One region of the Pseudomonas sp. LBUM1661 genome, then DNA from elsewhere that is predicted to be linked to it. Evidence: predicted binding sites of a transcription regulator. Region 1 holds the regulator's gene; each other region holds the start of a gene.
The links. The regulator FliA, encoded in region 1, starts transcription of late flagellar genes. The targets are predictions, from matches to a motif close to CTAAAGTTTNNNNNNNNNNNGCCGNTAA.
Positions count from the first base shown of each region.

Region 2: ACA057_RS04060 (methyl-accepting chemotaxis protein) is a predicted target of FliA. The motif match lies at 2,923-2,950, and genes of this name have one in related genera.
Region 3: ACA057_RS30495 (methyl-accepting chemotaxis protein) is a predicted target of FliA. The motif match lies at 2,676-2,703, and genes of this name have one in related genera.
Region 4: ACA057_RS25540 (flagellar protein MotY) is a predicted target of FliA. The motif match lies at 1,834-1,861, and genes of this name have one in related genera.

Region 1 is NZ_CP166794.1:1,756,723-1,764,531, reverse strand. Features, by position in the region: gene ACA057_RS08020 (chemotaxis protein CheA) at 1-1,200, opposite strand, end outside; gene ACA057_RS08015 (protein phosphatase CheZ) at 1,215-2,003, opposite strand; gene ACA057_RS08010 (chemotaxis response regulator CheY) at 2,026-2,397, opposite strand; gene fliA (RNA polymerase sigma factor FliA) at 2,566-3,306, opposite strand; gene fleN (flagellar synthesis regulator FleN) at 3,303-4,133, opposite strand; gene flhF (flagellar biosynthesis GTPase FlhF) at 4,249-5,577, opposite strand; gene flhA (flagellar biosynthesis protein FlhA) at 5,589-7,718, opposite strand.
Region 2 is NZ_CP166794.1:897,023-904,831, forward strand. Features, by position in the region: gene ACA057_RS04045 (DUF1631 domain-containing protein) at 1-1,413, shown strand, start outside; gene ampD (1,6-anhydro-N-acetylmuramyl-L-alanine amidase AmpD) at 1,477-2,037, shown strand; gene ampE (regulatory signaling modulator protein AmpE) at 2,034-2,873, shown strand; gene ACA057_RS04060 (methyl-accepting chemotaxis protein) at 3,039-5,069, shown strand; gene ACA057_RS04065 (hypothetical protein) at 5,304-5,693, shown strand; gene ACA057_RS04070 (TatD family hydrolase) at 5,694-6,470, opposite strand; gene cra (catabolite repressor/activator) at 6,474-7,469, opposite strand; gene ptsP (phosphoenolpyruvate--protein phosphotransferase) at 7,758-7,809, shown strand, end outside.
Region 3 is NZ_CP166794.1:6,615,457-6,623,265, reverse strand. Features, by position in the region: gene ACA057_RS30510 (putative bifunctional diguanylate cyclase/phosphodiesterase) at 1-17, shown strand, start outside; gene ACA057_RS30505 (NorM family multidrug efflux MATE transporter) at 133-1,527, opposite strand; gene ACA057_RS30500 (LysR substrate-binding domain-containing protein) at 1,705-2,625, shown strand; gene ACA057_RS30495 (methyl-accepting chemotaxis protein) at 2,812-4,788, shown strand; gene ACA057_RS30490 (aldose 1-epimerase family protein) at 5,042-6,256, shown strand; gene ACA057_RS30485 (YifB family Mg chelatase-like AAA ATPase) at 6,262-7,755, opposite strand.
Region 4 is NZ_CP166794.1:5,564,221-5,572,029, forward strand. Features, by position in the region: gene ACA057_RS25535 (argininosuccinate synthase) at 1-730, opposite strand, end outside; gene ACA057_RS25540 (flagellar protein MotY) at 860-1,768, opposite strand; gene pyrC (dihydroorotase) at 1,928-2,974, shown strand; gene rnt (ribonuclease T) at 2,971-3,648, shown strand; gene ACA057_RS25555 (peroxiredoxin) at 3,714-4,316, opposite strand; gene ACA057_RS25560 (bacterioferritin-associated ferredoxin) at 4,631-4,849, shown strand; gene bfr (bacterioferritin) at 5,049-5,522, shown strand; gene grxD (Grx4 family monothiol glutaredoxin) at 5,700-6,041, opposite strand; gene ACA057_RS25575 (molybdopterin oxidoreductase family protein) at 6,139-7,809, opposite strand, start outside.

The DNA.
Region 1 (7,809 bases):
GGCCTCATCGGCGCTGTTGGCACCCAGGCGCACCAGGCGGTTACGCACCAGCACCAGTTCGCCGACCATGTTCATGATTTCGTCGAGACGCGCGGTATCGACCCGCACGGTGGTCTCGGCTTCGCTGGCCGGTTTTTCCGGTGGCGGCGCAGCCGGGGCACGGGCCGGAGCCGGTGCCGCAGCGGCAGCCGGTTTCGGCGCTTCGGCTTTTGGCTCGGGCGCTTTCGCAACGGGTTTCGGTGCAGCAGCTTTCGCCACTGGCGCCGCAACAGAAGAGGCCGCCGAAGCGGTGCCGACTTCAGTGAACTTGCCTTTGCCGTGCAATTCGTCGAGCAGCGATTCGAACTCGTGATCGGAGATCAGATCGCCGCCCACCGCTGCGGCGGTCGGCGCTGCCGGTGTCGGTACCGAAGCAATCGCCGATTCCAGCGCATCGACCGCAAAGTTGCCTTTGCCGTGCAGTTGATCGAGCAGTGCTTCGAACTCGTCATCGGTAATGTCGGAGCTGTCGCCAGGCGCTTTCGGCGCAGCCGGAGCGACGGGCGCCGGGGCCACGGCATCGACCGCGAACTGGCCTTTGCCGTGCAGTTGATCGAGCAACGACTCGAACTCGGCATCGGTAATTTCATCGCTGCCAGCGGCATTGTCGGCAGGCGGCGGCGCAACCACTGGCGCCGCTTCGGCTTGTGCCTTGACGGCATTCAGCGAGTCCAGCAGTTGTTCGAATTCGTTATCGGTGATGTCGCCCGATTCGCTTTCAGCCGCCGGTTCTTCGACCGCTTGAGCGACCGGAGCGGCTTCATCAGCCGTTTGCGGCTCGGCCAGACGGGCCAGCGCTGCAAGCAATTCAGGCGTGGCAGCCGTGACCGGGCTGCGTTCGCGGACTTCGGTAAACATGCTGTTCACCGCATCCAGCGCTTCGAGAACCACGTCCATCAGTTCCGAGTCGACGCGTCGTTCACCCTTGCGCAGGATGTCGAACACGTTCTCGGCGATGTGACAGCACTCCACCAGCTCATGGAGCTGGAGGAAGCCGGCGCCCCCTTTTACAGTGTGAAAACCGCGAAAAATTGCATTGAGCAAGTCCGCATCATCCGGTCGGCTTTCAAGCTCGACCAGCTGTTCGGACAGTTGCTCTAGAATCTCGCCGGCCTCAACCAGGAAATCCTGAAGGATCTCTTCATCGGCGCCGAAGCTCATGTGTATGGGTGCTCCTAGAATCCAAGGCTGGAAAGCAAATCGTCTACATCGTCCTGACCGGACACAACGTCTTCTCTTTTATCGGCATGAATCTGCGGACCTTCACCCTGAGAGAGATGTTTTTGCGGATCTTTTTCTGCCAGCATCGCTTCACGGTCATGTTCGATGCCCGCAAAGCGGTCCACCTGACTGGCCATCAGCACGAGCTTGAGCAGGTTGCTTTCAACTTCGGTGACCAACTGCGTCACGCGCTTGATCACCTGACCGGTGAGGTCCTGGTAATCCTGGGCGAGCAGGATGTCGTTGAGGTTGCTCGACACCACACGATTGTCTTCGCTGCTGCGTGTCAGGAAACCGTCGACTCGCCGCGCCAGTTCACGGAACTCTTCAGCCCCGACTTCGCGACGCATGAACCGTCCCCAATCGGTGCTCAAGGCCTGGGCTTCATTGCTCAGGCTGTTGACCAGCGGCGTGGCGTTTTCCACCAGGTCCATGGTGCGGTTGGCCGCCGCCTCGGTCAGCTTGACCACATACCCCAGGCGCTCGGTGGCGTCGGTGATCTGTGACACTTCCTCGGCTTGCGGCATGTTCGGGTCAATCTGGAAATTGACGATCGCACTGTGCAGCTCGCGAGTGAGCTTGCCCACTTCCTGGTACAGGCCGCGGTCACGGGTCTGGTTGAGCTCATGGATCAGTTGCACAGCGTCGCCGAACTTGCCTTTTTCAAGGCTTTCGACCAGTTCGACGGCGTGTTTTTTCAGGGTCGACTCGAAGTCACCCTGTGAAGATTCGATATGCTCCATAGCTTCCCCGTGGCGCAGTTGCTCAACCGATGCGTTCGAAAATCTTCTCGATTTTTTCTTTCAACGCCTGGGCCGTGAAGGGTTTGACCACATAGCCGTTAACACCGGCCTGGGCCGCTTCGATGATCTGTTCGCGCTTGGCTTCAGCGGTGACCATCAGCACTGGCAAGTGCTTGAGCTTTTCATCGGCGCGCACGTGGCGCAGCAGATCGATACCGGTCATGCCAGGCATGTTCCAGTCCGTTACCAGAAAGTCGATGCTCCCGCTGTTGAGAACCGGGATGGCGGTAGTGCCATCGTCAGCCTCGACCGTGTTGGTGAACCCAAGGTCACGCAACAGGTTTTTTATGATCCGCCGCATCGTTGAGAAGTCATCAACGATGAGGATTTTCATGTTCTTGTCCAATTCGACCTCCAAGCAGTCTTAAACGCGCCCAGCACCTGGACGCGCCATTTCAATCAATCCGGCAAAGCACTCAATGACTGTCTGGAGCACAACAGATCGAGACCGGCGCAGTTTCAACACCACACCAGCCACGTTCGCAGTGTCCCCACACTGCCTTCAGCGCGCTCGCCACTCCCCCAAACGCCCCCGCAAACGGGCCGCGCACTGGCTGTGTAACTGGCTGACCCGAGATTCGCTGACCCCCAGGACTTCGCCGATTTCCTTGAGGTTCAACTCTTCGTCGTAGTACAGCGCCAACACCAGTCGCTCACGCTCCGGCAAATTGGCAATCGCGTCCGCCAGCGCCGCCTGGAAGCGTTCATCTTCCAGATCGCGTGACGGCTCCGTGTGTGCACTCGCGCCATCCTCGTGCAGCCCTTCGTGTTCGCCGTCCTGCAACAGATCGTCGAAACTGAATAACCGGCTGCCCAGGGTGTCGTTCAAAATCCCGTAATAATCGTCGAGACTCAATTGGAGTTCGGCCGCAACCTCGTGATCTTTAGCGTCACGACCGGTTTTAGCTTCAATCGAGCGAATGGCGTCGCTGACCATCCGGGTATTGCGGTGGACCGAACGTGGCGCCCAGTCCCCCTTGCGCACTTCATCGAGCATCGCGCCGCGGATCCGGATGCCCGCGTACGTCTCGAAACTCGCGCCTTTGCTGGCGTCGTATTTGGTCGACACTTCAAGCAGGCCGATCATCCCGGCCTGGATCAGGTCTTCGACCTGGACACTGGCCGGCAGACGCGCCAGCAAGTGGTAGGCAATGCGTTTAACCAGTGGCGCGTAACGCTCGATCAGCTCGTACTGCGCGTCACGTGCCGATTTCTTGTAGAGGTTGTAACCGCTGGCTGTCATAGCACCGGTCCTGCCGTTTGTTGCACGAGGCGCTCGACGAAAAACTCCAGGTGCCCACGCGGGTTGGCCGGCAGCGGCCAGGTATCGACCTTCTGCGCAATCGCCTTGAAGGCCAGCGAACACTTGGAACGCGGGAACGCTTCATACACGGCGCGCTGCTTCTGCACGGCCTTGCGCACGCTTTCGTCGTACGGCACCGCACCGACGTATTGCAAGGCAACGTCGAGGAAGCGATCCGTGACTTTGGTCAATTTGGCAAACAGGTTGCGACCTTCCTGCGGGCTCTGGGCCATGTTGGCCAGGACGCGGAAGCGGTTCATGCCGTAATCGCGGTTCAGCAGTTTGATCAGTGCGTAGGCGTCCGTGATCGACGTCGGTTCGTCACACACCACCAGCAAGACTTCTTGCGCGGCGCGAACGAAACTGACCACCGAATCACCAATGCCCGCCGCGGTGTCGATCACCAATACGTCGAGGTTGTCGCCGATATCGCTGAACGCCTGGATCAGGCCGGCGTGTTGAGCCGGGCTCAAATGAACCATGCTCTGGGTGCCGGACGCGGCCGGGACGATGCGAATGCCGCCTGGGCCTTGCAACAATACGTCGCGCAGCTCACAGCGGCCTTCGATCACGTCGGCCAGGGTACGTTTGGGTGTCAGTCCCAGCAGAACGTCGACGTTCGCCAGCCCCAGATCGGCGTCCAGCAGCATCACGCGCCGGCCGAGCTCAGCTAGAGCCAGGGACAAGTTCACTGACACGTTAGTTTTCCCGACGCCACCTTTGCCGCCGGTCACCGCGATCACCTGTACGGGATGCATGCTGCCCATGAATTTCTTTACCTTGTCTTACTTAGACGGAGGCCACATTACTGGCTGCGCGTTCACAAACGGAACAATGCATGGCAGACCATCGATGTAGGTACAAAAACTGTTCATTAATACCTCAGCCAACCTGCTTGGTCGGGCTGTGGTAAATATCAGCGAACATGTCAGCCATGGCTTCTTCGCTGGGTTCTTCTTGCATTTGCACGCTTACGGCGCGACTGACCAACTGATGACGACGCGGCAGATGCAAATCATCCGGAATCCGCGGGCCATCGGTCAGGTAGGCCACCGGCAATTCATGACTGATGGCCAGGCTCAACACCTCGCCCAGACTTGCCGTTTCATCCAGTTTAGTCAGGATGCAGCCAGCCAGCCCGCAGCGTTTGTAACTGTGATAAGCGGCGGTTAGAACCTGTTTCTGGCTGGTGGTTGCCAAAACCAGATAATTTTTCGATTTGATGCCACGACCGGCCAGACTTTCGAGCTGCATGCGCAGTGCCGGATCGCTGGCCTGGAGGCCGGCGGTATCGATCAGCACCACGCGTTTGCGCAGCAAGGGTTCCAGCGCCTGCACCAGGGACTGGCCCGGATCGACGTGGGTCACCGAGACGTTGAGGATGCGCCCCAGGGTCTTGAGTTGTTCCTGGGCACCGATGCGATAGCTGTCCATGCTCACCAGCGCGATGTTCTGCGCGCCGTACTTGAGCACGTAACGGGCCGCGAGCTTGGCCAGCGTGGTGGTCTTGCCCATGCCGGCGGGGCCGACCATGGCGATCACACCGCCCTCTTCCAGTGGCTCGACTTCCGGGGTGGCGATCATCCGCGCCAGGTGCGCCAGCAACATGCGCCAGGCCTGACGAGGTTCTTCAATATCGCTGATCAGTGCCAGCAGGTCCCGCGACAACGGGCCGGACAGGCCAATGCGTTGCAGGCGACGCCAGAGGTTGGCCTGGGCCGGACGGCTGCCTTGCAGCTGATTCCAGGCCAGCGAGCCCAGCTGCACTTCCATCAATTCACGCAGGCTGTTGAGTTCGAAACGCATCGAGTCGAATGCACGCGGGTCGACGCCATTCGACGCTGGCGCAGGAGCCGGCGCAGGGCGACGCGGTTCGGCGTAGGTCGGTTCGATCAGCGGTTCGGCGGCGGTCAGCGGCAAGCCGGCAAACAACTGACGATTCGTCGCCTTGTCGCTCTCGCCTTCGCTGCGCAGGCTCAATTCGGCCTGGGCAGTGACGATCCGCGACTGGGTCTTGCGCAGCTCGTCTTCGAGCTCCATGTTCGGCACACGCGGGGCCAGCGCCGACAGTTTGTAATCCAGGGCAGCCGTCAGCTCGACACCACCGGCGATCCGGCGATTGCCAATGATGGCGGCATCGGCGCCCAGCTCATCACGAACCAGTTTCATGGCCTGACGCATATCGGCGGCGAAAAAACGCTTAACTTGCATAAACCACTACCTCAGCCGTTGGGCCCTACTGTCGCAACGATGGTCACTTGCTTGTTGTCAGGAATTTCCTGATACGCCAACACGTGCAAACCCGGGACTGCCAGTCGGCCGAATCGCGACAACATCGCGCGAACCGGACCGGCCACCAGCAGAATCACCGGTTGACCTTGCATTTCCTGACGCTGCGCCGCCTCGATCAACGAGCGCTGCAACTTCTCAGCCATGCTTGGCTCCAGCAGAACGCCCTCTTCCGAGCCTTGTCCTGCCTTCTGAAGACTATTGAGCAATATCTGTTCCAACCTTGGTTCCAGCGTGATCACAGGGAGCTCGGAGTCAGTGCCTACAATGCTTTGGACGATAGCGCGAGATACGCCGACGCGCACGGCGGCCACCAACGCGGCAGTATCTTGACTCTTGTTGGCATTGTTGGCGATCGCCTCGGCGATGCTGCGAATGTCCCGTACCGGTACTTGTTCGGCCAGCAACGCCTGCAACACCTTGAGCAGTTGCGACAACGACAGCACGCCCGGCACCAGTTCTTCCGCCAGTTTCGGCGAGCTTTTGGCCAGCAATTGCATGAGTTGCTGCACTTCCTCGTGGCCAATCAGCTCACTGGAGTGTTTGTACAAAATCTGGTTCAAGTGGGTGGCCACAACCGTACTGGCATCGACCACGGTGTAACCGAGCGATTGCGCCTGGGCCCGCTGGCTGATTTCGATCCAGACCGCCTCCAGGCCAAAAGCCGGATCTTTGGCGGTAATACCGTTCAACGTACCGTAGACCTGTCCCGGGTTGATCGCCAGTTCGCGGTCCGGGTAAATCTCGGCTTCGGCGAGGATCACGCCCATGAGGGTCAGGCGGTAGGCGCTCGGCGCGAGGTCGAGGTTGTCACGGATATGCACCGTCGGCATCAGGAAGCCCAGGTCCTGGGAGAGCTTCTTGCGCACGCCCTTGATCCGCGCCAGCAATTGACCGCCCTGGTTGCGGTCCACCAGTGGAATCAGGCGATAGCCGACTTCCAGGCCAATCATGTCGATCGGGGTCACGTCGTCCCAGCCCAACTCCTTGGTTTCCTGGGCGCGGGCCGGGGACGGCAACATTTCCTGCTGACGCTTGATCTCTTGCAAGGCCTGGACCTTGACGGTGTTCTGCTTCTTCCAGAACAGATACGCACCGCCCGCCGCCAGCGCCGCCATGCTCAGGAAGGAGAAGTGCGGCATGCCCGGCACCAGGCCCATGACCGCCATCATACCTGCGGCCACCGCCAATGCTTTGGGCGAGGCGAACATCTGGCGATTGATCTGCTTGCCCATGTCTTCCGAGCCGGAAGCACGGGTCACCATGATCGCGGCGGCCGTCGACAACAACAGTGATGGCAATTGCGCCACCAAACCGTCACCAATGGTCAACAGCGCGTACACCTTGCCGGCATCGCCGAAGGTCATGCCGTGCTGGAAGATACCGACCGCCATGCCGCCGATCAGGTTGATGAACAGAATCAGCAGGCCGGCGATAGCGTCACCACGAACGAACTTGCTGGCACCGTCCATGGAACCGTAGAACTCGGCTTCCTGGGCCACTTCCATCCGGCGCAGTTTGGCCTGGTTCTGATCGATCAGTCCGGCGTTCAAGTCGGCGTCGATGGCCATCTGTTTGCCGGGCATGGCATCGAGGGTGAAACGCGCGCTCACCTCGGAAATCCGCCCGGCGCCCTTGGTCACCACGACGAAGTTGATGATCATCAAAATCGCGAAGACCACGATACCGACCACGTAGTTACCGCCGATCACCACCTCACCGAAAGCCTGGATCACCTTACCGGCGGACGCGTGCCCGTCCTGACCGTGGAGCATGACCACCCGCGTCGAAGCCACGTTCAAAGCCAGTCGCAGCAACGTCGCCACCAGCAGAATGGTCGGAAACACCGCAAAATCCAGCGGCCGCAAGGCGTAGACGCAGACCAGCAGGACGACAATCGACAACGCGATGTTGAACGTGAAAAACACGTCCAGCAGGAACGGCGGGATGGGCAACATCATCATCGCCAGCATGACCAGCAGCAACAACGGCACGCCCAGATTGCCCCGACTTAAATCGGCAACGTTTGTGCGAGCACTGTTGAGTAACTGAGAGCGATCCACCGGTTTTCCCCGTTCCTTTAAAGCAAACTTTTGACGCCTGAAGCAGGCGCAAAGCGGCTACTGCAAGAAGCCTTCCAACTTTTGCCGGGGA
Region 2 (7,809 bases), 860 kb from region 1:
GAAGTATTCGCCGCGTTGCAGGCGCTGCTGTTGCACGTTCGCGGCAGCGTGGCGCCCACGCTTGAGGTCAGCGCCCAGACCCAGCCGATTTCCACTCGCGACCTGATGCGCCTGCTCTCGCACTTGCAGCAATACGTGCCGGCACCGGCCGCCCAGGACGACTTCGATCTGCGCAACCAGCTCGAACAACTGCTGACCCGGGTCAGCGTTAAAAGTGGCAAGTCGCGGGTGGTCGGGGTGGCCGACGAAGACGTGATCAACCTGATCGCCATGCTCTTCGAATGCATCCTCGACGACCGCAATCTACCGGATTCGCTCAAGGCGTTGATCGGCCGGTTGCAGATCCCCATGCTGAAAGTGGCGGTGCTCGACAAGAGTTTCTTCAGTCGCAGCAGCCACCCGGCCCGACGTCTGCTCAACGAAATCGCCTCCGCCGCCATGGGCTGGGGCGGGTGCGACGACCAAGAGCGCGACAGCCTGTACCTGCGCATTGAGCAAGTGGTGCAGCGCTTGTTGAATGACTTTGGTGATGACCCGGCGATTTTTTCCGAGCTGCTGGCGGACTTTCTTGCTTTTACCAATGACGAACGCCGGCGTAGCGAGTTGCTGGAACAGCGCACCCGTGACGCCGAAGAGGGCCGGGCCAAAACCGAGCTGGCGCGCCAGCGAGTCGAACAGGCGCTGAATCAGGCGTTGTTGGGCAAAGTGCTGCCACACGGCGTGGTGGCGTTTGTCCAGGACGCCTGGAGCAAAGTGCTGCTGCTGACGTGCCTCAAATACGGTGATCAGTCGGCCGAGTGGCACGCCGATGTCCAGACCATGGAACAGTTGATCTGGAGCGTACAGCGCCACGATGAACCCGACGCCAGCCTGCGCCTGTTGGCCCTGGTGCCGGGGCTGCTCAAGTCATTGCGTGACGGGTTGAGCAGTTCGGCGTTCGATCCGTTTGCCACCGGTGAGTTTTTCAGCGAGCTGGAAACTTTGCATGTTCAGCTGTTCGAATCGCCAGGACAAAAGCATGGACAGTCTGCCGATGTACCGGTGATGGTCGAAGTGCGTGAGGAAATCGTACTGCGCACCGCTGACGAAGGCCCGATTGAAACGGCTTCAATCCGTTTGCCAGCGGACGATGCGGGGTTGCTTCAAGTCGATCAGCTGCGTCCGGGCGGCTGGGTCGAGTTTCAGGAAGACGAGGAAAACACCCTGCGTTGCAAGCTGGCGGCAATCATCGATGCCACCGGTAATTACATTTTCGTCGACCGCACCGGCATGAAAGTGCTGGAGCGCAGCCGCACCGGCCTGGCCCTGGAATTTCGCCGTGGCGCGGTGCGTACGCTCGACGACACCTTGCTGTTCGACCGGGCGCTGGAGTCGGTGATCGGCAACTTGCAGCGCCTCAATCGCGGCAAGTGATCGCGCCCCGAGGGTCTATCGCGGCATACTGGGCACCACACAGTCGTCGTTGAAGGAACCTGTATGCAGTTGGACCTCGCGAGCGGTTGGTGTCAGGGCGTGTGTGTATGCCCCTCGCCCAACTTCAATGCGCGCCCCATGGGCGAAATTTCCCTGCTGGTGATCCACAACATCAGCCTGCCGCCAGCGCAATTCGCCACCGGCAAGGTGCAGGAGTTTTTCCAGAATCGTCTGGATGTCACGGAGCATCCCTACTTTGAAGGGATTGCTGAGCTGCGGGTATCCGCGCATTTCCTGATTGAGCGTGACGGCACTGTCACTCAGTTTGTCTCTTGTCTTGAGCGCGCCTGGCACGCCGGTGTCTCGAGCTTCGAAGGGCGGGAAACCTGTAACGATTTTTCCGTGGGCATCGAGCTTGAAGGTACGGATGATCTGCCGTTCACCGACGCTCAATATGACGCGTTGACGGCCCTGACCCGGCAGCTGCAAAGCGCTTTTCCGGGCATCACCGCACAACGCATCTGCGGGCATAGTGACATTGCACCCGGACGCAAAACCGATCCGGGGCCTGCGTTCGACTGGGCACGCTATCGCGCCGCCCTGGTTAAAGAGGAACAACAATGAGTTTTCTGGTGTTGCTGTTGGCGGTCTGGATCGAGAAGTTCTCGGCCCTGCGCCATCGGGTTCAGCGTGACGGTGGTTGGGTGCGCGAGTTGCACAAACTGGAATCCAGCCCGCGCCTGGCGAAAAGTCCGTGGCTGGTTTTGGTGGTGCTGGTGTTGTTACCGGTAGCGCTGCTGGGTTTGCTGTTGTGGGTGCTGGAGCCGGTGGCCTACGGTTTGTTGGCGTTGCCGGTGCACTTGCTGGTGGTGATTTACAGCCTGGGGCGTGGTGATCTGCTGGCCGGTCTCGGACCGTTTCGTGATGCCTGGCGCCGGGAAGACCTGCAAGCCGCCGCCCATGTGGCGAAACGCGACGTGGACATCTGCGCCGACAGTGGCGAGCAATTGCTCGAGCGGGTTGAGGGCCACTTGCTGTGGGAGGCTTATCAGAGTTTTTTTGCGGTGATTTTCTGGTACTTCCTGCTCGGTCCGGTTGCGGCGCTGAGCTATCGACTGCTGGCCCTGACCGAAGAACACGGGCAGAACCCGGCCGTGGTCGAACGCGCCGCGCAGCTGCGGCACGCCTTCGATTGGGTGCCGGTGCGTCTGCTGGCGGCGAGTTTTGCCCTGGTGGGTAACTTTGTCGCGGTGGGTCGCGTGATGGTGCACGAGCTGCTGAACTGGAACATCAGCGCCGCGCAGCTGATCGAAAAGGTCGGCCTGGTGGCCGGTGAAATTCCGGCCCCGGTGGTCGGGCCGGATGGCATCAACAACCTCGACCGGATCTGGGAGTTGCTCCTGCGAGCCGCGGTGCTCTGGTACGCCGGCTTTGCCCTGTGGACCGTCCTCATTCGCTAACCCTGTAGGAGCAAGCTCGCTCCTACAGGACCGCGTGTCTGCCGTTAACCTTAAGTTACAAAACCTCCCGCCGATTTACGTTATACAGAGCTGGCGCCGAATAGTGGCTATCTGCTGTCGACCCGCGCCTGCCAATAAAAATAAGAAATCAAAGGGAGACTTCCAGTGAAGAGCTTGCTCTATCCCGCTGTCGCGCTGATGAACCGCCTGAGCTTTGGTATGAAGTTCAGCCTGATCAGCGTGCTGTTCCTGGTGCCAATGCTGGTGACCAACTTCTATCTGGTGCGCGATTCCTATCGTGAATTCCACGGCACTCGGGTCGAGCTGCAAAGCCTTGATCTGCTGGGCAGCAGCTTGACGTTGCGGCGCGATCTGGAAACCCTGAACAACCTGGTGCAGATCAACGTCACCCTCGGCCAGTCCGGCAAGGCCGGCAATGTCGAGTCGCAGATCAACACCTTGGGGCAGAGCGTGTTGAGCCGTTTGCAAGGGTTGACGGCGATGACCACCGACCCCGAGCAAATCGCGGTTTTCGATACCAAGCGCGATGAAATGATCGCCGCGTTCAAGGCCCAGCAAGCGGAAAGCTCCCTGCAAAGCAAAAGCGGGATGATCGCCAAGTTGCTCGGCAACGCGCAGATTTTCAGCCAGATCATCGCCAGTCAGGCCGGCCTGAGCCGCGACACGCAGAGCGACATGCGCCAGCTGAGCGAACTCATCACCAACGTCACGCCACCCGTTACCCAGTTGCTGGGCGAAGGCCGGGCGATGGGCTCGTTTTCGCTGGGGCAAGGGTTTCTCAATTCGGCGTCGAGTACCCGTTTCGATGAGCTGCTGGCGCAGATCGAAAAACTCCAGGCCGAGTATGGGCTGAAGTTGCAGGATGCCCTAGGCACCAGCAAAGCCGCAAAAGAGGCCCTGGCGACCCAGGCTGAAAGCAGCAAGGCGTCGTTGAAAAAGGCCAGTGAGCTGTTCGAAGAGCAAGTGGTGATGGCGGACACGCTCGATACGCCGTGGCAGGGCTTTTACGATCAGGTCACGGGCCTGATGGACCAGACCTACCAACTCAATGAAGCGACCCTGAAGTTTCTCGGCACCCAGTTGCAGCAACGCCTGGAGCAGAACCGCACGCACATGGTGTTGCAGGCCGTGGCGCTGTCGGTGGTGTTTGTATTGATCTTTTATCTCTACGGCGGTTTCTACGCCTCGACCCGCACCACCCTCAAGCGGCTCGGCGCGGTGATGGACAAAGTCGCGGCCGGCGACATGACCGTGACCTTCAGTGCCAACAGCCGCGATGAACTGGGCGAATTGGGCGAGGTGTTCAACGGCACCGTGAAGAAAATCCATGACCTGATCGAACGGGTAGGGCAGACGGTCGGTGAAGTCGAGCGGCAGGCCGGTCAGGTCGAACATGTATCTGCCCGCAGCAACCAGGCCGTGGCGGGGCAGCGCTCGCAGATCGAGCAAGTCGCCACGGCGATGAACCAGATGTCGGCCACCTCGCTGGAAGTGGCGCGCAGTGCCGCCGCAGCGGTCAGCAGCGCCCACAGTGTCAACGACGAGACCATCAGCGGTCGCGGCCTGGTGCAATCCCAGCAGGGCAGCATCGCCGCGCTGGCCACTGAAATCGATCAATCGGTGCTGGTAATCAACCAACTGGCCAACGACAGCCAATCCATCAGCCGCGTGCTCGAAGTCATCAAAAGCATCGCCGAACAAACCAACCTGTTGGCCTTGAACGCGGCCATCGAAGCCGCCCGGGCCGGTGAGCAGGGCCGTGGTTTTGCGGTGGTGGCGGATGAAGTGCGGACCCTGGCCAAACGCACCCAGCAATCGACCGAAGAAATCGAGCAGATGATCGCCAAGCTGCACAGCGGTGTCGGCGCGGCGGTGAAGGCCATGGGCACCAGTCACCAGATGGCCAACGGCACGGTAGGGCAGTCGGAAAAGGTCCAGCAGGCGCTGGAAAACATCCTCGGTGCGGTCGGCATGATCGTCGACCAGAACCAGCAAATTGCCGCCGCGGTGGAGCAGCAGACGGCTGTGGCTCACGACATCGACCAGAACATCGTCGAGATCAACCGCGCCGGTGAGCGCACCGCCGAGGGCGCGCACCAGACCGAAGATGCCAGCCGTGCGCTGTCGGCGCAGGTGGTGGAGCTCAAACAGTTGATCAGCGCGTTCCGAGTCTGAGGCCACATGCTGAATCAACTGTGGGAGCGGGCTTGCCCGCGATTGCGGACTGGCAGACAACATCAATGTTGAAGCTGATGGCCTCATCGCGGGCAAGCCCGCTCCCACAGTTTTTGCGCACAATCTGTAGTATTTATTTCCTCATCAGGTCAGCAGATTCCTGATTTCCTCCGCAGTCTGGTTTTTGGTCTTCAATGAAGGAAGATCTGCTGACGGCATGGAGGAGGTCCGGTTATGTCTGCTGCAACCCTTGGAGTCCAGGGCCACTGCGCCCATTGTGGGAGCACGATGCTGCTCAAGCCCTGGCAACTCAACGCGATAGCAATCAACGAAGCATTCACCTGTTCCCACTGCGAGAAAGCCTTGCAGCTGAATGATCCGCAACAGATCAAGCGCTTCAAGTCCCTTGATTCCCTGGCATGGTTGCGTGCGAGTACCTTGATCATGGTCTGCACCGCATTGCTGGTGGCGTTGGTGTTGGAGTGGGTCGGGATGCTCAGCGTCATCGAGCAGCTGAATTTTTCGCTGCTGGCGATTTTCGTCTACTTCATCGTCATGCGGTTTGCCCGGCACCGGCAACACCTGACACTGACACTTGAAGCCGCCAAGGCTCACATCGACTGACTACCAGTTGAACAACTCGCAGGCATTGGCGGTGCTGGCGGCGGCCAATTGCTCAGGGCTGATCGCCATGATCCCGGCCAGCGCCGAGCAAATCGCCGGCAGATGCGCCGGGCTGTTGCGTTGACCGGGGAACATGGCGGGCGCCATGTCCGGTGAGTCGGTTTCCAGCACCACCGATTCAAGCGGCAGATCGGCGAGCACGCGGTGCATACGCAGCGCCTGTGGCCAGGTCGCGGCGCCGCCCAAGCCCAGTTTGAAACCGAGCTTGATGTATTCGCGGGCTTCTTCCTTGCTCCCGGCGAAGGCGTGGATGATCCCCGCGCGTTTCAAGCGAAACCGTTTGAGCGTGGCAATCACCGCCGCATGGCTGCGTCGCACATGGATCAGCGCCGGCAGATTGAAGTCCACCGCCAGTTGCAGCTGCGCATCGAACAGCGCCTGCTGACGCTCGCGGTCGAGGGTTTCGATGAAGTAATCCAGACCGATCTCACCCACCGCACACAGCTGCCGATGGCCGGCCAGCCGCGTCAGCCAATCGCCGAGTTTCGCCAGGTCTTCGGGGCGATGATCATCCAGGTACACCGGGTGCAAACCGAACGCTGCATGCAGGTCGGGATCACTTTGCACCAGGTCCCAAACCCGCTGCCAATTGCCCTGATAAACCCCCAGCACCACGATCCGCCGCACCCCGAGGGCGCGGCTTTCGGTCAGTAGCGCCTGACGATCCGCGTCGAAATCCGGAAAATCCAGATGCGTGTGGGTGTCGATCAGCTCCACGGTTCAGTCCTGGTGAATACGCTGCTTGAAGGTCCGCGCGATGGCCTGCACGCCGGGTTGGTAATCGGATTGCTCGATGGCGGCCAGGGCCAGTGCGAGCGCCTTGTCAGCGATCAACTGGTGTTGCTGGGCCATGGCGTTGACCGGCAGCGGCAGGAAGTCCAGCAACTGCGTGTCGCCGAAGGTGCCGAGGCGCAGCGGACGGGTTTTCAGCGGGAAGTCATGCAGGGCGTCGAACACGCCTTGCAGCAGCACGTAGGACGTGGTCACCAGCGCATCCGGCAAATGGCCCAGGCGCTGCAACAACTCTTCCATCAACTGTTTGCCGCACTCGCGGCTGAACGACTCACCGTGCTCGATCAGCACCTCGCCCTTGAACCCGGCCAGCGCCTCTTTGAACCCGCCGGCGCGCTCCTGGCTGATGCTCAATTCGGGGCGTGCGCCAATCAGCGCGATCTGTTTGGGCAGCGGGTCCAGTAGACTGCGGGTCAATTGCAGGCTGGCCTCGCGGTCGTCGCTGATCACCGAGCAGAAATGCTCAGGTTCCATGACCCGGTCGATGGCGATAATCGGAATGCCTTTGGCCTGCAACTGACGATAACTGTCGTCACCGGCCGGCAGGCAACTGGCAACGATCAGCGCGTCACAGCGGCGGGCACGAAACAGTTTCAGCAGTTGCCGTTCGCTGTCCGGTGCATCATCGGAGCTGGCAATCAGCAGCTGGTAGCCGCGAGCCCGGGCACCTTGTTCAAGCAGTTTGGCGATCCGCGCGTAACTGGGGTTTTCCAGGTCCGGCAAAATGAAACCCAGGGTGCGGGTGTGCCGACTGCGCAGCCCGGCCGCCTGGGGATTGGGCGTGAAGCCATGTTGTTCGACGACCGCGCGCACACGCTCAACGGTGGCACTGCTGATCCGTTGCTGTTCTGCCTTGCCATTAATGACGTAGCTGGCGGTGGTAACGGACACACCGGCCAACTGGGCGATATCACTGAGTTTCAACCCGGGATTTCCTTATTTGTTCGAGCTTGCCCCGACATTTTCGTCAATCCTACCCGATTCGGGCAGGCGACCATTGTCGCAACGCTCCGACAAGTTGGACTTCAAGGATGGGACATTATCGAGTAACGTGCCAATCTTTCTAGATTAAACGTTTCAGCAAGCGTATTTTCTACGTTATGGGCTCTTTGGACGGTTCTGCCGCGAAACCGCCAAAAGTGAAGACCAAGGGCCTAAGCTGAATCATTCAAAACAATACCTGGCGCCATCAGGTGCCAAAAAGGAGAAAGCATGCTCGAGCTCACCATAGAGCAGATATCCATGGGCCAGTCGGCGGTGGATA
Region 3 (7,809 bases), 2.0 Mb from region 1:
TGGAAGTCGTGGTTTAACCCATCTGGACAAAACCTGTAGGAGCGAGGCTTGCCCGCGAAGGCGTCGTATCAGTCGACATTGTTGTTAACTGACACGACGCCTTCGCGGGCAAGCCTCGCTCCTACAGGGGGCTCATTCGGTCTGAATGGCCTCGAAACTTTGTTGTGCCGGTTCGCGTCTGATCATCCGCTTCATCTTCCACTCAAACGCCAACGTCAGGCTCACCGCCGCGCACGCCAGCCCCAGCGCCAACCCCCACCAGACGCCCGTCGGTCCCCAGTGCAAATGGAAGGCCATCCACCAAGCGGCCGGCGCGCCAATCAGCCAATAGCAACCCAGGCCCACGAGGAAGGTGGTCTTGGCGTCCTTGAGCCCGCGAATGCAGCCCATGGCGATGGTTTGCGTGCCGTCGAACAGCTCGAACCACGCCGCCACCGCCAACAGGCTCACCGCGAGGTTGATGACGTCGCGAAACGCCGGGTCGTTATGGTCGAGGAACAAACCGATCAACTGGTTCGGTAGCAGCCAGAAGACCATCGCAAAACCGAGCATCGCCGCCGCGCCGAAAGCGATGCCGACCCGGCCGGCCAGCCGCGCATCGAGCAATTGCCCGGCGCCATAGTGCTGGCCGATGCGCATGGTGATCGCGTAGGAAATGCCTGCCGGGACCATGAACGCCACCGAGACGATTTGCAGGGCAATCTGGTGGGCACCCAGTTGCGTGCTGCCCATGGTGCCCATGCACAGCGCGGCGAAGGCAAACAACCCGACTTCCACCGCGTAGGTGCCACCGATGGGCAGGCCCAGGCGCCACAGTTCTTTCAAGTACTGACGGTTGGGCCGCGACAGACCCTGGCGCAATGGATACGCGTCGTAGGCCGGATGCCGACGAATGTGCAGCGCCAACGCCACGGCCATCAGGTTGGCAACAATCGCGGTCACCAGGCCAATGCCCACCAGACCCATTTTCGGCAGGCCGAACATGCCAGTAATCAGCGCATAGTTGAGCAGGAAGTTGGCGACGGTGCCGCCCAGGCTGATCACCATCACTGGCGTCGCCCGGCCAATGGCGCTGGTGAAACCGCGCAGGGCCATGAAGCTCAGGTAGCCGGGTAGGGCGAACGGCAGGATCAGCAGGAACTGCCCGGCCGCCTGGACGTTGGTTTCGGTCTGCCCGAACAGCAGCAACACCGGTTTGAGGTTCCACAGCAGCAGCCCGGCCACCAGCGCCATCAACCACGCCAGCCACAATCCGGCCTGGGTCAGCCTCGCGGCACCGACGATGTCGCCGGCGCCCTGACGGATCGCCACCAGGGTGCCGACCGCCGCGATCACGCCGATGCAGAAAATCGACACGAACGAGTAGGACGCCGCGCCGAGCCCACCGCCGGCCAGCGCCTCGGGACTCAGGCGCGCCATCATCAGGGTGTCGGTGAGGACCATCAGCATGTGCGCCAACTGCGAGGCGATCAACGGCCCCGCCAGCCGCAGGATGGCCCAGAGTTCAATACGCGCTGGATGCTTCATGATCATCACGCTCGGCAATTTAAGAGAAAAAGGAAAACCCAAAGAGATCTGGAAGGGTCGATTCTCGGCGCTCTGGAGGGTTTGCACAAAGGGATAAAAAGGATGGGTGGCATGATTAAAACTCATCTAGGGGAGTTTCTGATAAGTTGGCGGAATCCCGCTATAGGAGCTTTCCGAATGTCTCGTCGTCTTCCTCCCTTGTATGCCCTGCGCGCATTCGAAGCGGCGGCGCGGCATAGCTCGTTTACTCGCGCTGCCGAAGAGTTGTCGATCACGCAAAGTGCGGTCAGCCGGCACATTCGTACGCTGGAAGAGCATTTCGCCTGTCGGCTGTTTCATCGCAGTGGGCGCAATCTGCAATTGACCGAGTCGGCGCGGCTGATCCTGCCCGGCATTCGTGAAGGCTTCACGGCACTGGAGCGGGCCTGCAATACCCTGCGCGCCGAAGATGACATCCTGCGCATGAAGGCACCGTCCACCCTGACCATGCGCTGGCTGCTGGCGCGGCTCAGTCGCTTCCGCCATCTGCAGCCGGGCAACGAGGTGCAGCTGACCAGCGCCTGGATGGACATCGATACCGTGGACTTCAACCACGAACCCTTCGACTGTGCCGTCATTCTCAGCCACGGAAATTTCCCACTGGACTGGGAGGCGACGTTGTTGTTCCCGGAAGAGCTGATCCCGGTGGGCGCTCCCAATTTGCTGGACGACCAACCCTGGGACGTTGCACGCCTGGCCAGCACTGAACTGCTGCACCCGGCACCGGACCGTCGCGACTGGCGCAATTGGCTGGAGCGGATGGGGCTGGCCGATCAGGTGTCGCTCAAGGGCGGGCAGGTGTTCGACACGCTGGAACTGGGCATGATCGCCGCCGCCCGAGGGTACGGCGTGTCCATGGGCGATCTGCTGATGGTGGCGGAGGACGTGGCCCAGGGCCGTTTGAGTCTGCCGTGGCCGACGGCCGTCGCCAGCGGCGAGAAGTATTACCTGGTCTGGCCGAAAACCCGCCCCGGTGGCGAGCGCATGCGTCGGCTCAGCGACTTCCTGCAGGGCGAAGTCCGGGCCATGGAATTGCCAAACGTCGAACGCTTGAGCTGAATCGATAGAGCCGTCGCAGTGATGGCTTTAAGCTATATCCCGGCAAACGACTCAAGTATCCCGGTTTGCCGCCGAAAATCTGCATGTAGAACCTTCGTGCAGGTTCGACGTAATTCCCATTATTAGAAATTATGCCGAGTGCGCCTCGTGATCAGGAATGATCCGGTCACTGGGCCAGGAGCTGTCATGTCTCAACCTCGTGCCCGGATCGCCTCACAGCTTGGTCTTGCGCTCGCCGTGATACTGGCGATTGTCATCAGCGGCAGTACCGTGTTCGCCCTGCGCTCGCTGGACACGGCCAACCTCGCTACCCGCGAGGAGCACTTGGCCAGCGAGGCCCGCTTGCTGGCCGATCAGTTGAGCACCTTTCACGGCACGCTGCGTGAAAGCACCCAACGCCTGGCCGGCCTGTTCGAGAAACGCTTTAGCGCGGGGCTGAGCGTGCATCCGGACGAACCGGTGGTCGTGGCTGGCGCCCAGACGCCGGGTCTGCACCTGGGCAGCGAAGTGTTGAACAACAACTTCAAGGAAGTCGACGAGTTCAAGCAAATGACGGCGGGTGTCGCCACGGTGTTCGTGCGCAGTGGCGAAGACTTTGTTCGGGTCAGCACTTCGCTGAGCAAACAGGACGGCAGCCGGGCCATTGGCACGTTGCTCGATCACGCCAATCCGGCCTATGCACGACTGATGGCGGGGCAGAGCTACGTCGGACGCGCGTTGCTCTTCGAACGGTCCTACATGACTCAGTACACGCCCGTACGCGACAGTGGCGGTAAGGTCATTGCCGTGCTGTTCGTAGGATTCGATTACACCGACGCGCAGAACGCGCAGTTCGCCAACCTTAAACGCTTCCGCATCGGCCAGACCGGTTCTCTGGCGCTGCTTGATGAGCAGAACAAATGGTTGGTGCCGATCGCCGGCGTGCAAGCACTGGATCGGGCAGTCCCGGCGATCAATAGCCTGGCGCAGACGCCGGGCAAAGGTGAGTTCTGGAGCGACACGTCCGAAGCGTTCTACAGCATTGCTGTGCCCTTTGAAGGCGGGCCGTGGTCGGTGGTGGCGAGCATGCCGAAAACTGAAATCAGTGCCGTGACCTGGAGCGTCGGCATCCAGTTGGCGATCGGCAGTCTGCTGGCGATGTTGATCGCTGTGGGTGCGGCGGTCTGGCTGCTGCGCAGCAAACTTGCGCCGCTGGGTGATCTGGTGCGTCAGGCCGAAGCGTTGGGCGCCGGTGATTTGAGCGTGCGGTTGAATGTGTCCAGCAACGACGAGATCGGTCAACTGGCCCGCGCCTTCAATCAGATGAGCCAAGCCTTGTCGACCATGGTCGAGCACATTCGCAAGGCCTCGCAAGAGGTCAACAGCCGAGCCCAGGCGTTGTCCGGTCTGTCCGGTGGCGCCTATGAAGGGATGGAGCAGCAGTCGGGCGAGATCACCAGCATGGCCGGTGCCGTGGAAGAATTCAGCGCCACCTCGTTGAACATTGCCGACAACATGGGCAGCACCCAGCGTCTGGCGCAGGAAAACGCACAGCAAACCCAGATCGGTCGTACGTCAATGGACGAAGCGTCCTCGTCCCTGGAACAAATTGCCGGCGCGCTGAACAGCACCGCCACGGTGATCAACACCTTGGGGCAGCGCTCGCAGGAAATCGGCGGCATCGTCGGGGTGATTACTTCGATCGCCGAGCAGACCAATTTGCTGGCGCTCAACGCCGCCATCGAAGCTGCGCGCGCCGGCGAGCAGGGGCGTGGGTTCGCGGTGGTTGCCGATGAGGTTCGCAACCTTGCGTCACGCACTCGCCAGGCGACGGACGAAATTTCCGGAATGATCCAGAGCATCCAGCAGGAAACCGGCAACGCCATCAGTACCATGGAACAGGGCAATGTGCTGATGCAGGAAGGCCTGTCGCGCAACGCCAACGTTGCCACGGCGCTGGCGCGGATTGATGAGCAGAGCCGCTCGGCCGGCCAGCAATTTGCCGCGATCACTACGGCGACCCAGGAACAGAGCAGCACTGCGACGCTGCTCAGCAGCAACCTGCAAAGCATTGCTTTGGCGAACAGCGAGCAGCGGGAGGTTGTTTCCAATCTGGCCATCACCGCTAAAGAGCTGGAGAAGCTGGCGGCGGACTTGCGGCATGAGGTTGACCGGTTTCGTTGATGTACGGCTGAAATAGCTATTGCGAGCAGGCTCGCTCCCACAGTTGATTTTCGGCGGACACAAATTCTGTGCTCGCTGCTGATCTAAAAAATGTGGGAGCGGGCTTGCTCGCGAAGGGATCGACTCGATTCCCCGGTTTTAACCCCAAAAACCGCATTACTGCCACCTTGCCTTCGATGTTGTGTTTTTTAACCTTGATGAATCGTTTCAGCAAGACTATAAAATCCGCACAACTCCAAGAAAGGCTCCCATCATGTCCCCGCTCAAACTCGCTGTAACCCTCGGCGCACTGACCGCTGCCTCCCACGCCATGGCTTGGGATTACGTGCTGCTCGACACCGACAAAGCCGCCCAGAACTGGCAAATCACTAGCCAGCAACTCGGGGTGAAAACCGACAAACCCTTCTCCGTGACCCTGCGCACCTTGCACGGTGGTCGGCAGGAGGGCGTCAGCATTGTCGACATCGATAACGGCACGATGAAACTCTCGGTAGTGCCCACCCGCGGGATGAACGTCCTGCAAGCGTCGGTCGGCACTGTGCGCATGGGCTGGGATTCGCCGGTCAAGGACGTGGTCAATCCGTCCTTCATCGAACTCAACGGCCGTGGTGGCCTGGGTTGGCTTGAAGGCTTCAACGAACTGGTCACCCGCTGCGGTTACGAATGGGTCGGCCACCCCGGCATGGACAACGGCGAACTGCTGACCTTGCACGGTCGCGCCGCCAACATCCCGGCCAGCAAAGTCACCCTGCACATCGACGAAAAACCGCCCTACGCCATCAGCCTGCGCGGCGAGTTGAAAGAACAGGCGTTCAAGAAAGTCGACTTCTCGGTGCTCACCGAACTGGTGACCGAGCCAGGCAGCGTAGCGTTTGCCCTCAACGACACGCTGACCAACAACGGTGACTACCCGAAGGAATATCAGGCGCTGTATCACAGCAACTTCAGCACGCCATTTCTGGAGCAAGGCGCGCGTTTTGTTGCGCCGGTCAAACAGGTGTCGCCGTTCAACGACAAGGCCAAAGGGGATCTGCCGGACTGGCAAACCTATCGCGCGCCGACCAAGGATTACGACGAGACGGTGTACAACGTCGTGCCTTATGCCGATGCCAAGGGCGATACGCTGACCGTGCTGCATAACAAGGCGGGCAGCCTTGGGGTATCGGTGGGTTTTAATACTCAGCAGTTGCCGGTGTTCTCCCTGTGGAAAAACACCGACACACAAGGCCAGGGCTACGTCACCGGTCTTGAACCGGGCACCAGTTTTTCCTACAACCGCCGGTATCAGCGGCCGCTGAACCTGGTGCCGACGATTGGCCCTAAAGAGCAGAAGCAGTTTCAGATCAGCTACAGCTTGCTGGCGGATAAAGGAGCTGTGGATAAAGCGTTGAGTCGGGTGAAAGAGATTCAGGGTGGGCGGGAGACGGAAGTGCAGCAGGCGCCGTTGGTGGATCTCACCAAGGAGTAAAGCCATCAATGGGCGCTCGGCCGATACTGCAGCGCTTCGGCCAGATGTTCACGGGTGATGCCATCGACTTGCTGGAGGTCCGCCAAAGTCCGCGCGACTTTGAGCAGTCGATGGGCTGCCCGTAGGGACAAGGTCAAACGCTCACAGGCGGTTTCCAGCCAGGTTTCATCGGTTGTGGATAACGTGCAGTGGCGGCGCAAGCCCGGCAGATCGAGGAAGGCGTTCGCGCAGCCTTGGCGTTTATGTTGCCGTTCTCGCGCGTCGGCCACCAGGGCGGCAGCGGTGGCCGTGTCGTCTCCGGGTTTCGATGCGGGATTCAATGCGGTCGCTTCACGGGCGACGGTCAGGTGCAGGTCGATACGATCCAGCAGCGGTCCCGACAGTTTGTTGCGGTAGCGTTGAACCATGTCGGGCGTACAACTGCATTTGCCGCTGGGTTCGCCAAGATATCCACAGGGACAGGGGTTCATCGCCGCCACCAATTGAAAGCGCGCCGGGAAGCGTACGCGGTCTTTGGCGCGGGAAATCACGATGCAACCCGACTCCAATGGCTCTCTCAAAACCTCCAATACCTTGCGATCAAATTCCGGAAGTTCATCGAGGAACAGCACGCCGTGGTGGGCGAGGGTGATTTCGCCGGGTTGTGGCTGTGAGCCGCCACCCACCAACGCCGGGCCGGAGGCGGAGTGATGGGGCTGGCGGAAAGGACGCTGTGGCCAGTGGCTTAACGGTACGCAACTGGTGACGGATTGAATGGCCGCGACTTCCAGCGCTTCACTCTCGGACAATGGCGGTAACAGCCCCGGTAAACGACTGGCCAACAGGGTTTTCCCCGTGCCCGGCGGCCCGCTGAACAGCAGGTTATGAGCGCCCGCCGCTGCGATCAGCAATGCGCGCTTGGCCGAGAGTTGGCCCTGGACTTCATTCAAGTCGGGGTAGGGTTTGCTGGCATAGAGCAAACCATCGGAGACGTAGGGCTCGACCGGCGTATGACCATTGAAGTGTGCCACCGCCTCCAGCAAATGATCCACAGCAATCACCTTCAGCCCCGACGCCAGGCACGCCTCCTCGGCATTCGCCCGCGGCACCATCAACGCACGCCCGGCCTTGCGCGCAGCCAGTGCCGCCGGCAACACGCCCCTCACGGCCCGTACCGCGCCTGACAACGCCAATTCACCCAAGCATTCAATGTCATCCAGCGTCAACGTCGGCACCTGCACGCTGGCGGACAGAATCCCCAAGGCAATCGCCAAATCAAATCGCCCGCCGTCCTTTGGTAAGTCGGCGGGAGCGAGATTCAAGGTGATGCGCCGAGCGGGAAATTGCAGGCCGGAATTGATGATCGCGCTGCGTACCCGATCCTTGCTTTCCTTTACCGCCGCTTCGGGTAACCCGACCATCGTCAGCGATGGCAGACCATTGGCCAGATGGACTTCTACGGTGACGGCGGGGGCATCCACACCAATCTGGGCGCGGCTGTGGACGATGGAGAGGGACATGGTCGTTCCTTGAGTTGGCGGGAGCCGCTTCCTGCGGTTTTTGAAGGGTAGTTG
Region 4 (7,809 bases), 3.0 Mb from region 1:
CGGTGGCCGGGGTCATTTCGACGCCGTCCAGCGCGACGATGTCGCCGTTGCGGTAGGTCAGTTCCAGGTATTGCGCTTTGTCAGGAGCCTTCTCCGGGGAGACGGTCCATTTCCACATGTCTTCTTCGTGCTCGGTCCAGGTGTCTTCCAGCACGCCGCCTTCATAGGAGATGTGCAGCAGGTTGGCATCCATCGAGTACGGGGATTTCTTCTTGCCGTGACGCTCGATCGGGATGTTGTGCTTTTCAGCATAATCCATCAGCTTTTCACGGGAGAGCAGGTCCCATTCACGCCACGGAGCGATCACTTTCACGCCCGGTTTCAAGGCGTAGGCGCCCAGTTCGAAACGAACCTGGTCGTTACCCTTGCCAGTAGCGCCGTGGGAAATGGCGTCAGCGCCGGTTTCGTTGGCGATTTCGATCAGGCGCTTGGCGATCAACGGACGAGCGATGGAAGTACCCAGCAGGTACTCGCCTTCGTAAACGGTGTTGGCGCGGAACATCGGGAAAACGAAATCGCGCACGAATTCTTCGCGCAAGTCGTCGATGTAGATCTCTTTGACGCCCATGGCCTGAGCCTTGGCGCGTGCAGGTTCGACCTCTTCGCCCTGACCCAGGTCAGCGGTGAAGGTTACGACTTCACAGTTATAAGTATCCTGCAGCCACTTGAGGATCACCGAAGTGTCCAGGCCGCCGGAATACGCCAGAACGACCTTGTTTACGTCCGCCATGCCATCACTCCACGGGGTTCTACGGAAAGCCGTCAAGTCTACCGGTCATGCAGAATAATTTACAGAGGCGCGACAGCTTATGACGACGAAGCGACAGATTATGTCGAGCGAGCGACGATGACAGCCGGTTCAGGACGTCTTTGCAGCGCTCGCCGAGACCGTTGCCTGAGGCGCCGGCTGTTCGGTGGGCGCGACCCGCGCGAGGTGCACGTTGACCCGACGGTTCTTCGCCCGATTGGTGGAATTGGTGTTGGGCGCCAGTGGATAACGTTCACCGTGGAAACGTACGGTGATCTGCGATTCCTGAACACCGTTGGCCTTGAAAAACTCCATGACCGCCAGGGCGCGACGCCGCGACAGGTCACGATTGGTCAGGCGATTGCCGCTGTTGTCGGAGTGACCATCGAGTTCGATGTGGTTGACCGTCGGATCGGCCTTCATGAACTCCAGCATCACTTGCAACTGCGCCTTGGCCTGCGCATCGAGATCGATGCCTTCGCCGGGGAAACCGATCTGGGATTGTTTGACCTGTTCGAAATTTCTCGGCAACAGCTTCGCCACACAGCCCTGATAGTCGTTGAAGGCCTGGCTGAACTTGACCGGCAACAGACGCACTTCCGACACCCGGCCGTCACCCGAATAGTGCCGCACGACTGTACTGCGGCCGTCCATCAAGCCGCTGATCAAGCGCCCGGCCTGTACTTGCGAACTGTTGAACAGCACATTGCCGCTGCCGATTCGCACGGAACCCAGGTTGATATCGCCGCGCCCCGGTTGCCAAGGTGCAGCAGCCGCCAGCAAGGTCGCCGAACCACCGCCGATCATCGAGTTATAGGCCTTCAGACGAAACGTCGCTTGCTCGCCGGCACGACGCACGAACTCACCCGAACCGAAATCGGTGATCGGTTGCGTCAGGCGGCATTCGAATTTGTCACCTTCGACGGTCCACTCGATGCTCTCCAGACGCGTCTGGAAAGTGAGCGCCATCGCAGGAAGGCTGGCAAACACGCTGAGCAAGGCTAAATAACGCTGGCGCACGGGAGGCTCCACTGGCTTCTACAACAAAAAGACCGACACACACTTGTTTACGGCATACCTGTTGGATATCGGAAGCTTCCTGCAAAACTTGATAGCGAGTGCCTGAGAGAGTCTTTTCCGGTAGCATTCCCCTCAGTTTGACCCGCCTGGAATCCCCTCATGTCCGACCGCCTGACCCTGCTGCGTCCCGACGACTGGCACATTCATCTTCGCGATGGTGCCGTGTTGACCAATACCGTTGCGGATGTTGCGCGCACCTTTGGTCGCGCCATCATCATGCCTAACCTGGTACCTCCGGTGCGTAATGCGGCTGAAGCCGACGGCTATCGCCAGCGGATTCTCGCTGCACGCCCGGCCGGCAGTCGCTTCGAACCGTTGATGGTCCTGTACCTGACCGACCGCACCCAGCCTGAAGAAATTCGCGAGGCCAAGGCCAGCGGTTTCATTCACGCCGCCAAGTTGTACCCGGCCGGCGCGACCACCAATTCGGACTCTGGCGTCACCAGCATCGACAAGATCTTCCCTGCGCTTGAGGCCATGGCCGAAGTCGGGATGCCTTTGTTGGTTCACGGTGAAGTCACCCGCGGCGATGTCGACGTGTTCGATCGCGAAAAAATCTTCATCGATGAGCACATGCGTCGTGTGGTCGAGCGTTTCCCGACGCTCAAAGTGGTGTTCGAACACATCACCACCGCGGACGCCGTGCAGTTCGTCAACGAGGCTTCGGCCAACGTCGGCGCGACCATCACCGCTCATCACCTGCTGTACAACCGCAACCACATGCTGGTGGGCGGGATTCGGCCGCACTTCTATTGCCTGCCGATCCTCAAGCGCAACACCCACCAGGAAGCCCTGCTCGACGCTGCCACCAGCGGCAGCGACAAGTACTTCCTCGGCACCGACTCGGCGCCGCATGCCCAGCACGCCAAAGAAGCCGCTTGCGGCTGTGCCGGTTGCTACACCGCTTATGCAGCGATCGAGATGTACGCCGAGGCCTTCGAACAGCGCAACGCGCTGGACAAGCTCGAAGCCTTCGCCAGCCTCAATGGCCCGCGCTTCTATGGCCTGCCGGTGAACACCGATCGCATTACCCTGGTCCGCGATGAGTGGACCGCCCCAACCAGCCTGCCATTTGGCGAGCTGACCGTAATCCCGCTGCGCGCCGGTGAAAAACTGCGCTGGCGCCTGCTGGAGGAACACGCGTGAGTGAAGACCATTACGACGACGAACAGGACGGTCAAGGCGGCGGAGGTGGTTCGCGCCACCCGATGGCCGAGCGCTTCCGTGGATACCTGCCAGTCGTTGTCGACGTTGAAACCGGTGGTTTCAACTCTGCCACTGACGCCTTGCTGGAAATTGCCGCGACAACCATCGGCATGGACGAAAAAGGGTTTGTGTACCCCGATCACACCTACTTCTTCCGCGTCGAGCCGTTTGAAGGCGCGAACATCGAAGCGGCCGCTCTGGAGTTCACCGGGATCAAACTCGATCACCCGCTGCGCATGGCAGTGAGTGAAGAAGCAGCCCTGACCGATATCTTCCGTGGCATCCGCAAGGCCCTGAAAGCCAACGGTTGCAAGCGGGCGATTCTGGTTGGTCATAACAGCAGCTTTGACCTGGGCTTCCTCAACGCCGCTGTCGCGCGCCTGGACATGAAACGCAACCCGTTTCATCCGTTCTCCAGTTTCGACACCGCAACGCTGGCTGGGCTGGCTTACGGTCAAACCGTATTGGCCAAGGCCTGTCAGGCCGCCGATATCGACTTCGACGGTCGCGAGGCTCACTCGGCTCGCTACGACACCGAGAAGACGGCTGAGCTGTTCTGCGGCATCGTCAATCGCTGGAAGCAAATGGGCGGCTGGGAAGACTTCAACGACTGATTGCTGTCGTCGCCCATAAAAAAACCGGCCATGGCGGCCGGTTTTTTTATGCCTGACGCTTGGGCTTACAGGGCCGCAGCGTGCTCGGTCAGGTAAGCCGCAACACCTTCGGTGGAAGCGGTCATGCCTTTGTCGCCTTTTTTCCAGTTGGCTGGGCACACTTCGCCGTGCTCTTCGTGGAATTGCAGCGCGTCGACCAGACGAACCAGCTCTTCGATGTTACGGCCCAGCGGCAGGTCGTTGATGATCTGCGAGCGGACAACGCCTTTGTCGTCGATCAGGAACGCACCACGGAACGCTACACCGTCAGCGGACTGAACGTCGTAGGCCTTCATGATTTCCTGCTTGATGTCGGCAGCCATGGTGTAACGGACCTGGCCGATACCGCCATTGTTGACCGGGGTGTTGCGCCAGGCGTTGTGAGTGAAGTGCGAGTCGATCGACACGGCGATCACTTCAACGTTGCGTGACTTGAAGTCAGACATGCGGTTGTCCAGAGCGATCAGCTCGGACGGGCAAACGAAGGTGAAGTCCAGTGGGTAGAAGAACACCAGGCCGTATTTGCCTTTGATGGCCGACGACAGGGTGAAGCTGTCTACGATCTCGCCATTGCCGAGTACGGCCGGGACGGTGAAGTCTGGGGCTTGCTTGCCTACGAGTACGCTCATTGAATTTCTCCTGGTGTAAAAACGTGAAGTTCCGGGTTTGCGCCAGCCTGCCACCCTCAAGCGACAGCCCTGTGACACCCACCCGCTTCATAAGGACCGGCCATCATACACTGCGTTTTTGACCTGTCCTCAATGCTTTTTCGCAGACGGGTAAATTTGCCGTCGCCCCGTTTACTGGCAGATGGCCTTGAAGAAAACCGTTCGTCAGCCACGCGCGCTTATAACGCAAAGCTTTCAGAAACCACTTTGACAATCATTCTCGTTAACATTAAGATCCATCGCAATTGAGTCACAACCAGCGACGGTTTTCACTTATGTATGTCTGCCTCTGCACTGGCGTTACCGACGGTCAAATCCGCGATGCAATCTATGAAGGTTGCTGCAGCTATAAGGAAGTCCGTCAAGCCACCGGCGTCGCCAGCCAATGCGGCAAATGCGCCTGCCTTGCCAAGGAAGTGGTCCGCGAAACACTGACCAAACTGCAATCCGCCCAGGCTGCGATTCCCTACCCTGTAGAATTTACAGCCGCGTAAATACTGTATTTCAAAGAACCGGACTCTATGTCCGGTTTTTTTATGTCTGGAAATCAATCGCTTACGCGCTAGACGCGGAACACAAACATTCTTATTCCGATTAATTTTCACTTAAGTTTCAATAACTTAGGTTTGACACTCTTAATTGCGCGGCTCAAACTCCGCCTTATAGACAGCTAATACAGGGCAGGACCCCATCATGAAAGGCGACATTACAGTCATCCAGCATCTCAACAAGATCCTTGCCAATGAGCTGGTCGCGATCAATCAATACTTTCTGCATGCGCGCATGTATGAAGATTGGGGCCTGAACAAGCTCGGCAAGCACGAATACCACGAATCCATCGACGAGATGAAGCACGCGGACAAGCTGATCAAGCGGATTCTGTTCCTTGAAGGCCTGCCGAACGTCCAGGACTTGGGCAAGCTGCAAATCGGCGAGCACACTCAGGAAATGCTGGAATGCGACCTGCGTATCGAACGCACCGGTCACGCCGATCTCAAAGTGGCTATCGCTCATTGCGAAACCGTTGGCGACTTTGGTAGCCGCGAACTGCTCGAAGACATCCTTGAGTCCGAAGAAGAACACATCGACTGGCTGGAAACCCAACTGGGCCTGATCGATAAAGTCGGTCTTGAGAACTATCTGCAATCGCAGATGGGCGAAGAGTAAGTTAGCGCCCGCTGAACTCGAGACATTAAAAAGCCCCGCCCTCTTTTAAAGAGGCGGGGCTTTTTTAATGGCTGCTCTTGTAGGAGCGAGGCTTGCCCGCGAATCAGGCGCCGCGGTTCAGCAAGTGCACCGCGCCATCGTTCTTCGCGGGCAAGCCTTGCTCCTACAGAGACCGGATCAGGCTTCGGTCTTGTTGGCAGCAGCAGCTTCAACAGCCGCCTTGATCGTGGCTTGCAGCGAACCATCAGCCGACATCTCGGTCATGATGTCGCTACCGCCGACCAGCTCACCACCTACCCACAGTTGCGGGAAAGTTGGCCAGTTGGCGTATTTTGGCAGGTTGGCGCGGATTTCCGGGTTCTGCAGGATGTCCACGTACGCAAACTTTTCACCACACGCCATCACGGCCTGCGCGGCTTTCGCGGAGAAGCCACACTGCGGGGCATTCGGCGAACCTTTCATGTAAAGCAGAATGGTGTTGTTAGCAATCTGCTCTTTAATCGTTTCGATGATATCCATGAAGCACCTCGGCTGAACTTTCCGACTCAGGGGTCGGCACGGTGGCGCATTGTAACGGAAACCCGAGCGCCATGCTCGGTCTCCCCGACAGACTTGATCAAGCCGCCGCCACGGTCACTGGCACGCCGTTCAATGCTGCATTGCCCGACAACTCGTCGAGTTGACACTCATCGGTCAGGTCATTGGCGCTGGAACCCGGTTGGCCACTGGCAATGGTCATTTGCACACCCGGTCGCGCATGGCCCCAACCGTGAGGAAGGCTGACCACGCCTTTCATCATATCCAGACTGCCGAGCACTTCAACTTCAATCACGCCGACCCGCGAACTGACCCGCACGCGCTGCCCATCATTGAGCCCACGGCTGGCCAGGTCGTCCGGGTGCATCAGCAATTGATGGCGTGGCTTGCCCTTCACCAGACGGTGATAGTTATGCATCCACGAGTTGTTACTGCGCACATGACGACGGCCGATCATCAGCAATTCATCAGCCGCCGGTGCTTGCAAGGCCGCAAACCGTGCGAGGTCGGCAAGGATCACTGGCGGCGCGGCCTGGACGCGCTGGTTGGCGGTTTTCAGTCGCGGCGCCAGGTTGGGTTTGAGCGCCCCAAGATCGACCCCATGCGGGTGATCGAACAACGTCGCCAATGACAATTTATGCTCCGAAGCATCGCCATACAGCCCCATCCGCAAACCACGATCGATCATCTGCGCCGGAGCAATAGTCGGTTTCAGTTCCTTGCCGGTCTTCGCGGCAAAGGCTTTGGCCAGTCCGACGAAGATCTCCCAGTCGTGCAACGCACCCTCTGGTTTCGCCAGGATCGCGCGGTTGAACCGGCTGACGTTACGCACCGCAAACATATTGAACGTGGTGTCGTAGTGATCGTTTTCCAGGGCTGAGGTGGAAGGCAGGATCAGATCGGCATAACGCGTGGTTTCGTTGATATACAGGTCGACGCTGACCATGAACTCCAGGCCGTCCAGTGCCTGCTCCAGTTGCCGGCCATTGGGCGTCGACAGCACCGGATTGCCCGCCACGGTGATGAGCGCGCGGACCTGCCCTTCCCCTTCGGTGAGCATCTCTTCGGCCAGTGCCGACACCGGCAGTTCTCCTGCGTATTCCGGACGTCCGGACACGCGGCTCTGCCACAGATTGAAGTGCCCACCCGAAGTGGACGCCACCAGGTCCACCGCCGGTTCGGTGCACAGCGCACCGCCCACGCGGTCGAGGTTGCCGGTGACCAGGTTGATCAACTGCACCACCCAATGACACAAAGTGCCGAATGCCTGGGTCGACACCCCCATGCGGCCATAGCAGACCGCTGTCGGTGCCGCCGCGAAATCCCGGGCCAGTTGACGGATCTGTTCGGCGGGCACTGCGCACAGCGGGCTCATGGCCTCAGCGGTGAAACCTGCCACCGCCTGGCGCACCTCATCCAGCCCGTCCACCGGCAGATGACTGTCGCGGGTCAGGCCTTCAGCAAACAGGGTATTGAGCAGCCCGAACAACAGCGCCGCATCGCCCCCCGGACGCACGAACAGATGCTGATCGGCAATCGCCGCCGTCTCACTGCGGCGCGGATCGACCACCACCACTTTGCCGCCCCGGGCCTGAATCGCCTTCAGACGCTTTTCCACATCCGGCACGGTCATGATGCTGCCGTTGGAGGCCAGCGGATTGCCGCCGAGGATCAGCATGAAATCGGTGTGATCGATGTCAGGGATGGGCAACAGCAAACCATGGCCGTACATCAAATGGCTGGTCAGGTG